DNA from 2 places in the Priestia sp. YIM B13491 genome. Region 2 is predicted to be linked to the other one. Evidence: a T-box and tRNA genes for the amino acid it is inferred to sense, from the RefSeq annotation. Region 2 holds a T-box; the other holds one or more tRNA genes.
The links. A T-box is a leader RNA that pairs with one kind of tRNA and senses whether it is charged. The one in region 2 lies ahead of ileS (isoleucine--tRNA ligase), so its partner is inferred to be a tRNA-Ile.

Region 1 (4,420 bases), 240 kb from region 2:
AATCGAAGGCGATTTTTTTGCTTAATAAACCTTGAGGCAACATAGTATCCTACAAACGCAACTGCTGAATTCACCAGTCCATATGTTCCTAAAGCTAGTTCACTTCCCGTCGTAATAAATACCATGACGGATACAACAAAAATGAACGTACCTTCACGCAACCCTTGAAAGAAATGAGCCTGCAATATTCGATTCCAGTCTTTATTGACTTTTCGTTCAGCCCATACTTCTTTAAATTTGTATACTCCTTCCGCTGCGCGTCTTGTAATAAAAAAACTAAGCACAACGGCACCGATAAACAATAGCAGCGATACACCAAACACAATTTTATACCCAAGTGATTCATACAAAGCGGAAATAACAAAGCCCGCTCCTAAAGGACCAATCATCCCTGCAAAAGAGTTTAAGATCCCTAAAAATCCGTTAAAAAAGTCTCTTGTATCAGGTTCTGTAATTTCAAAAGTTAGCACATTAAAAGCTAGCCAATAAAAGCCGTATCCTATACCCAGCAGTCCACCAAGCAATACTAAATACTGGGCTGCGTTAGCTCCACTGATTAATACAGCGATATAAAAAACAGCTAAAAAAGATACACCTAATCTTAAAACCACAACCCGGTCAATTCGTTTGGCCCATTTACCTGCTAAAATAAACGTAAGCGGCTGAAGCACCACTACCGCTAAATTATAAATAGCGAGATCCGAAAATTCGCCTGATTGTTTCCACAGATAAATGTTAACAAACGAATTGGAAATTGAAATAGCCAAGGCATAAAGACCGCCTATAATTAAAAGCAAAAGTAAATCTTTACTAACTTCTACATCTCCAACTACTTTTTTTAATAAAGGCATATCAAAAAACTCCTTTTCTCTTCTACACCTAGTGTGTGAAAAAGAAAAGGAGATATGTAAAAGAATTGGAAAACAAAAAAGCCAGTAAAGGTAATAATTACTTTACTGGCTCTTAAATACGTCTTCAGCTTATTTTGCAGCGTCGTAACGTTTAGCAACTTCGTCCCATTTTACAACATTAAAGAATGCTGAAATGTAATCTGGACGGCGGTTTTGGTAATTTAGGTAGTAAGCGTGCTCCCAAACGTCTAGACCAAGAATTGGCGTTTTGCCTTCCATTAATGGGCTATCTTGGTTTGGTGTGCTTGTTACTTCTAATTCGCCGTTGTTTACAACTAACCAAGCCCAGCCAGAACCGAAGCGAGTTTTAGCTGCATTTGCAAATTCTTCTTTGAATTGATCAAAGCTGCCGAATTTGCTAGCGATAGCGTCTGCTAATTCACCAGTTGGAGCACCGCCGCCGTTAGGGCAAAGGATTGTCCAAAATAATGAGTGGTTCGCATGACCGCCACCGTTATTGCGTACTGCTGTACGGATATCTTCAGGAACAGCATCTAAGTTTGAAATTAACTCTTCAATACTTTTGCTTTCTAAATCCGCTTTGCCTTCAACAGCAGCGTTTAGATTTGTAACATATGTGTTGTGATGTTTTGTGTGGTGAATATTCATTGTTTCTTTGTCGATATGTGGTTCCAGTGCATCGTATGCATAAGGTAGTTCTGGTAATTTGTAAGCCATGAATAATTCCTCCTTCAAAATATGTAAGCATTTTGGCGCAAAAGCACCATATACGTTTAGATTAGCAAATTTACCCTACTGTTTCAAATAAAAAGTTCCTAATCCATGATTTATATTTACCTAATTCCCATTCGCTATTCTTTTAAACATAAAAAAAGCTTCTTTTTCTCAAAAGAAGCTTTGAATAGACAATAGTATGGCGGAGGAAGAGGGATTCGAACCCCCGCGGGCTTTAACACCCCTGTCGGTTTTCAAGACCGATCCCTTCAGCCGGACTTGGGTATTCCTCCAACCCTATAAATGGTGGACCCTGCAGGACTCGAACCTGCGACCGGACGGTTATGAGCCGTCTGCTCTAACCAGCTGAGCTAAGGGTCCACATGGCTCCACAGGTAGGACTCGAACCTACGACCGATCGGTTAACAGCCGATAGCTCTACCACTGAGCTACTGTGGAACAATATGAATTATGTATGTCACAAACGCAAATTGGAAAATAGCGGCGGAGGGGATCGAACCCCCGACCTCACGGGTATGAACCGTACGCTCTAGCCAGCTGAGCTACACCGCCATGGCTCCACAGGTAGGACTCGAACCTACGACCGATCGGTTAACAGCCGATAGCTCTACCACTGAGCTACTGTGGAACAATATAACATTTACTAGCGACATTAAAAATTTAACATGTTTCTAGCCTAAAGTCAATATATTATTTTAAAACAGCGTATAAAAAATAGGCAATCATCAGCAGTTGAATAAATCCTTTTGAAATAGCGCCACTAAAAAAGCCAATAACCGAACCTACTCCAATTTTTACTGCGTTGCTAATTGTGGTCCGATGAACAATCAGTTCTCCTACAATCGCTCCGATAAACGGCCCTAAAATAATTCCAAATCCCGGAATGACAAACGGACCCACAAGCAGCCCAACTGTACTTCCCCAAACACCTGCTTTAGTGCCTCCGAATTTTTTCACACCAATAATATTAGCTATATAGTCTGCTAAAAAAAGTGCGACAACTAACAATCCTTGTATCACCCAAAATAACCAGCTATAGGAGCTAAAATCATAAAATAAACCGTATATAACAAATCCCAGAGCTACAAATAGCACGCTTGGGATGATGGGATAAACCAACCCAACAAACGATACAACAAAGCTAATGATAATTAATGCCCAACATAAAATAGCCATGCCCGCACCTATCCTTTTTATTATTACTATTTATCATACAATAACCACTCCCATAAAGAAAGACCTTGCACGACGAGTCCTTCCTTTATTTTACTTTCGAATACGATTTTTGAGTGTACCTCTGCAATATTAACAGCACGGTCCTCAAGCTGCCCGTAATATCCCCCAAAAACAATGACAGGGAAACCTGTACATATACGCATAAGATGTGCTTGTGACAAAACGCTCCACCGCATCATTGTAATTAGTAACGGTTTCTAAAATCTATTGTAAACCTTAAATTTTCGCTATAAAATAAGATATAACCAGAATCTTCAATAAGAGGAGGCTTTACAATGAGCATGCTGAAAAAGATGGCATGGAGTTTTACTTCCTTCAAAAAAATAAGGTCGCTTCGCTTTGAGCATACGAATAAAACAATTGGCTTTGTGCTGTTTTTAACATTTATTTCTTTGCTGCCTACATTTTTCTTTATGACTTTGACGATTGTAAATGGCTATCATATCGCTACTACAGATCTTCCAAAATCTGTCTCTTCTTTTTCTATTTCAAACTCACAGCTTACGTCAAGTCAACCTTTCACAAAAAAAGTAAATGGTACCGCTTTTATCTTAAACCCCTCACAGTCTATTGAACGGTTTCATTCCCCTGCTCATGCCATTGGTTTTTTAAAGGATGGAATTTACATTACGACTAATTCACAAACACAAACGTATTCATATGAGTTGCTAAACTGGCATCATAAAGATAAAAATGAACTGCTAAACTTGCTGCACGAACAAAAATTTTCTTTATACATACTTGTCCCTATCGCTATGCTTTTACTGTACGTATTAACATCTGGACTAAACTTCCTTTCTATTACCTGCCTTGCTTATCTTGGAAAACTGATTGGACTCATTACTAAAAAGCAGCTTCCTTTCAAGCAGCTATGGGCACTGAGCGCTTATAGTACAGTAGCCTTCACGCTGCTGTATACGCTTTTTGAAGCTTTTTCTTTGTCTCTAGCACTACATAGCTCTCTTTACTGGATAGGAACATTCTTCATTTACTTGTTGCTCGTCACAAGGGTTCCTATAAGAAAAAAAGTAAAACCTAATAAAGATGCTGGGACAAACGTATCTTAGTTGAAGGAAAATCCAAACGAGGAATCTAGATTCTTGATAGAGAATCCACCTCTTTTGGATTTTTTTATTGATATGGTGAACGCAGATTTCATGTATGCGGCTGCTTCTAGCTGGTGATTGGAGTGATGTAGTTAAGTCTCAGCCTCTTTATTTCGGTACAACTTTTCTTCTTCCCATTGCACAAGGAAGAATTTTCAACTGATACAAAACCCACAAACCTCCTGCTGTGAGCAGAATAAAGCTATAAACAAACATCAGCCTTTCAGTATGCATCCACACTTCAAAAACAACAGGTCCCAACGCTACTCCTAAAAATCTCACCGTTCCATAAATGGATACAATAAACCCTCTTTCTTCGTCTGAAGCCGCTGAAGTAATCATCATATTAATACACGGAAGAACAAATCCTAAGCCGCCAAAGGCGACTGTCAAACAAAACATCAGCACAGGAAGCGTATAAATAATCGTTAATACTCCAAACATCAGGAATAAAAGAGTTATCCCTACTAT
Region 2 (4,420 bases):
AGTTGTTAATTTACAGCGCATTCAACGAGATCAAGCAGTGAGAATTGTCGACTTTTTAAGTGGTACAGTTTATGCTTTAGGCGGGGACATTCAAAAAATTGGAACCGACATCTTTTTATGTACACCTGATAATGTAGACGTAAGCGGAAGCATTTCAGATATGATGGGAGAACATGATACAACAAACGTAAAGAGGTGGTAGTTTTTGGACATCGTTTTTGGGATTCTTGGAAAATTAATTGGGCTTTACTCATGGGCACTGATTATTTACATTTTGATGTCTTGGGTACCCGATGTAAGGGCGTCTAAGTTTGGTCAGCTGCTGGGCAGTATTTGTGAGCCTTACTTAGAGCCTTTTCGTAAAATCATTCCGCCTATTGGCATGATTGATATTTCACCTCTTGTCGCAATCTTTTTATTGCGATTTGCGGAAAGAGGCGTGTATTCACTTAATAATGTGGTGGGATTTATTTAAAAAAGGAATCGCTGGATTCCTTTTTTACATACCAATAGTAGGAGTAATAATATGTCTATTTATGAACATTTTAGGCAAGAAGAACATGGATTTATTGATCAGGTTCTTCAGTGGAAAGAAGATGTCCTACATCAATACAGCCCAAAATTAACGGACTTTTTAGATCCAAGAGAGCAGCAGATTGTGACGGCTATTGTCGGGACTGAAGGAGAGGTTCAAGTTTCATTTGATGGTGGACAACCGTTTGCTGAACGCAAGCGTGCGCTGCTATATCCGGATTACTATGTACCTCAAAGCGAAGATTTTCAGTTGCATATGTATGAGCTCAATTATCCTAAAAAGTTTGTGACGATTGAACATCCTCAAGTTCTTGGTTCGGCGATGTCCTTAGGACTGCGCCGTTCAAAATTTGGCGATATTTTGGTCGCGGGAGACGATATTCAGGTTGTAGCTGCAGAGGAAATTTCTTCTTATATTGAGATGAATTTAACATCAATTGGAAAAGCCAAAGTTTCACTTTCTTCTATTCAAAGAGAGCAGCTGCATGTCGTAAAAGAAGAGCTGATTGAACACGTTTATACAGTTTCTTCAATGAGGCTTGATGTTTTGCTGTCGACTATTCACAATTTATCAAGACAAAAAGTCCAGCCGTTTATTACAAATGGAGCGGTAAAAGTAAATTTTAAAGTCATTGAACAGCCTTCTTTTGAATGTCATGAAGGTGATATTTTGTCGCTTCGTGGTCACGGCAGAAGTCGTATTGTTTCACTTGAAGGCAAAACTAAAAAAGAAAAATGGCGGATTGTTGTAGGAAAGCAGAAATAAAGAAATCTACTAGCAGGAAATTTTAAAAATATGTCGAATAAACCATTACTAATGACGTAATGAGACAACACGGAGGTGGCCTAGATGCCTTTAACCCCTTTGGATATTCATAACAAAGAGTTTAATCGCGGGTTTCGCGGATATGATGAAGATGAAGTAAATGAGTTTCTTGACCAAGTAATTAAAGACTATGAGCTGGTCATGCGTGATAAAAAGGAGTTAGAAGGAAGAGTATCTGAATTAACAGATCGTCTTGGACATTTTACTAACATTGAAGAAACGTTAAATAAATCAATTTTAATTGCTCAAGAAGCAGCGGAAGATGTGAAGCGAAACGCTGAAAAAGAAGCGAAGCTCATTATAAAAGAAGCAGAAAAAAATGCGGACCGTATTATTAACGAAGCACTGTCTAAGTCTCGTAAAATTGCGATGGACATTGAGGAGACGAAAAAGCAGTCTAAAGTATTTAGAACTCGTTTCAAAATGTTAATCGAAGCACAGCTTGAAATGTTAAACAGCGACGACTGGGATCAGCTGATGGATTATGAGATGCCAGCGCTAGAAGAAAAAATTGACTAGTCAAGACATCATCTTGACTTCTCACGTTTTGTTGTCATATAATTTGGTAACAGATGAAATTTCATATCAAACAGTACGGAGACAGGGACAGTAGCTTTTTTAGTTTGTCAAAGCGAATCGAGGATGGTGCGAGCTCGATAACAAGCAAAAAAGTGAAAATCACCCTAGAGTACCATTGCTGAACCGATGATAGTAAGCAGTGGCGGTTTATTCACGTTACGAATGCAAAGAGGATTTGCGTGCAGCAAATCTACTAGGGTGGTACCGCGGGAGGCCTTCTCGTCCCTTTTTGGGATGAGGAGGTCTTTTTGTTATGGTACAAAAAGATATGAAATTTACGTTTTTTTTTGGAGGGTAAAACATGGAATATAAAGATACATTATTGATGCCAAAAACTGAATTTCCGATGCGTGGAAATTTACCGAACCGCGAGCCTAAAATGCAAGAACAGTGGGCTGAAATGAATATTTATGAAAAAGTACAAAAACGTACGGAAGGCCGTCCGCTATTTGTCCTGCATGACGGACCTCCATATGCGAATGGCGATATTCACATGGGACATGCACTAAATAAAATTTTAAAAGATTTTATCGTTCGCTATAAGTCGATGTCAGGCTTCTGCGCACCTTATGTACCAGGCTGGGATACACACGGTTTGCCAATTGAAACAGCTTTAACAAAAAATAAAAAAGTAAACCGCAAAGAAATGACGGTAGCTGAGTTCCGTAAGCTTTGCGAACAGTATGCTTGGGAACAAGTAAACGGCCAGCGTGAGCAGTTCAAGCGTTTAGGCGTACGCGGAGATTGGGATAATCCATATGTAACGCTTCAGCCGCAGTACGAAGCGCAGCAAATCAAAGTGTTTGGTGACATGGCGAAAAAAGGCTACATCTACAAAGGGTTAAAACCTGTGTACTGGTCCCCTTCAAGTGAATCTGCTTTAGCAGAAGCGGAGATTGAGTACTATGACAAACGTTCAGCTTCTATTTACGTAGCGTTTAACGTAAAAGATGGTAAAGGTGTGCTTGAACAAGATGAAAAATTCATCATTTGGACGACAACACCATGGACAATGCCAGCTAACCAAGGGATTGCTGTCAATCCTGAGCTTCAGTACAGCGTAGTTGAAGCAGATGGAGCAAAATATGTAGTGGCAACTGAACTGATTGAAACAGTTGCTAAAGAAATTGAATGGGCTGACTATAAGACGGTTCGTACGGTAAAAGGTTCAGAACTTGAGCGTGTAGTAGCTGAGCATCCAATCTACAAGCGTGATTCATTAGTTGTTCTTGGCGATCATGTAACAACGGATGCTGGTACTGGGTGTGTTCATACAGCACCGGGACACGGGGAAGACGACTTTATCGTTGGTCAAAAATACGGTTTGGAAGTTCTTTGTCCAGTCGACAGTAAGGGTCATATGACGAATGAAGCACCAGGATTTGAAGGATTATTCTATGATAAAGCGAATAAGCCAATTACAGACAAATTAGAAGAAGAAGGCGCGCTGTTAAAATTAAGTTTCATTACCCACTCATACCCACATGACTGGCGTACAAAGAAACCAACAATTTTCCGTGCAACGGCACAGTGGTTTGCGTCTATTAAAGATTTCCGTGAAGATTTATTAAAAGCAGTAGAAAAAACAAAATGGGTGCCTACTTGGGGTGAAACGCGACTTTATAACATGGTGCGTGACCGCGGCGACTGGTGTATTTCTCGCCAACGTGCATGGGGCGTTCCGATTCCGGTATTTTATGCTGAAAATGATGAGCCAATCATTACGGACGAAACAATCGAACACGTATCAAATCTATTTAGAGAACATGGATCAAACGTATGGTTTGAGCGTGAAGCAAAAGACTTGCTTCCGGAAGGCTTTACTCATGAAGGAAGCCCAAATGGCCGCTTCACAAAAGAAACAGACATCATGGACGTATGGTTTGACTCTGGTTCTTCACATCAAGCTGTTCTGGAAGAACGTGAAGACTTACAGCGTCCGGCTGATTTGTATTTAGAAGGTTCTGACCAATACCGCGGCTGGTTTAATTCAAGTCTTTCTACAAGCGTAGCTGTAACGGGTGAAGCACCTTATAAAGGGGTACTTAGCCACGGATTTGCTTTAGACGGTGAAGGTCGCAAAATGAGTAAGTCATTAGGAAACGTTGTAATACCAGAAAAAGTAATGAAACAACTAGGTGCAGATATTTTACGTTTATGGGTAGCTTCTGTAGATTACCAAGCTGATGTTCGTGTATCTGATAACATTTTAAAACAAGTAGCAGAAGTATATCGTAAAATCCGCAACACGTTCCGTTTCTTACTAGGAAACTTAGCGGACTTTAATCCAACAACTGATGCTGTAGCTGTTGAAGACCTTCGTGAAGTAGACCGCTACATGCTTGTGAAGCTGAACAAATTAATTGATAAAGTGAAAAAATCTTATGATTCATATGAATTCTCAAGCATTTATCACGCAGTGCATAATTTCTGTACAATTGATATGAGTTCATTCTACTTAGACTTTGCAAAAGATGTATT

Region 1: it has a tRNA-Ile gene. The T-box ahead of ileS (isoleucine--tRNA ligase) is inferred to sense a tRNA for this amino acid. The anticodon was not compared.

Annotation. Positions count from the first base shown of each region.
Region 1 covers NZ_JBHZOR010000001.1:375,852-380,271, reverse strand. The annotation lists gene ACFX4E_RS01935 (MFS transporter) at 1-851, opposite strand, end outside; gene sodA (superoxide dismutase SodA) at 981-1,589, opposite strand; tRNA gene ACFX4E_RS01925 (tRNA-Ser) at 1,787-1,879, opposite strand; tRNA gene ACFX4E_RS01920 (tRNA-Ile) at 1,891-1,967, opposite strand; tRNA gene ACFX4E_RS01915 (tRNA-Asn) at 1,971-2,045, opposite strand; tRNA gene ACFX4E_RS01910 (tRNA-Met) at 2,086-2,159, opposite strand; tRNA gene ACFX4E_RS01905 (tRNA-Asn) at 2,161-2,235, opposite strand; gene ACFX4E_RS01900 (DUF456 domain-containing protein) at 2,298-2,783, opposite strand; gene ACFX4E_RS01895 (hypothetical protein) at 2,810-3,004, opposite strand; gene ACFX4E_RS01890 (DUF1189 domain-containing protein) at 3,119-3,910, shown strand; gene ACFX4E_RS01885 (MFS transporter) at 4,058-4,420, opposite strand, start outside.
Region 2 covers NZ_JBHZOR010000001.1:614,558-618,977, forward strand. The annotation lists gene ACFX4E_RS03180 (cell division protein SepF) at 1-202, shown strand, start outside; gene ACFX4E_RS03185 (YggT family protein) at 206-475, shown strand; gene ACFX4E_RS03190 (YlmH family RNA-binding protein) at 527-1,300, shown strand; gene ACFX4E_RS03195 (DivIVA domain-containing protein) at 1,385-1,879, shown strand; T-box leader at 1,949-2,169, shown strand; gene ileS (isoleucine--tRNA ligase) at 2,241-4,420, shown strand, end outside.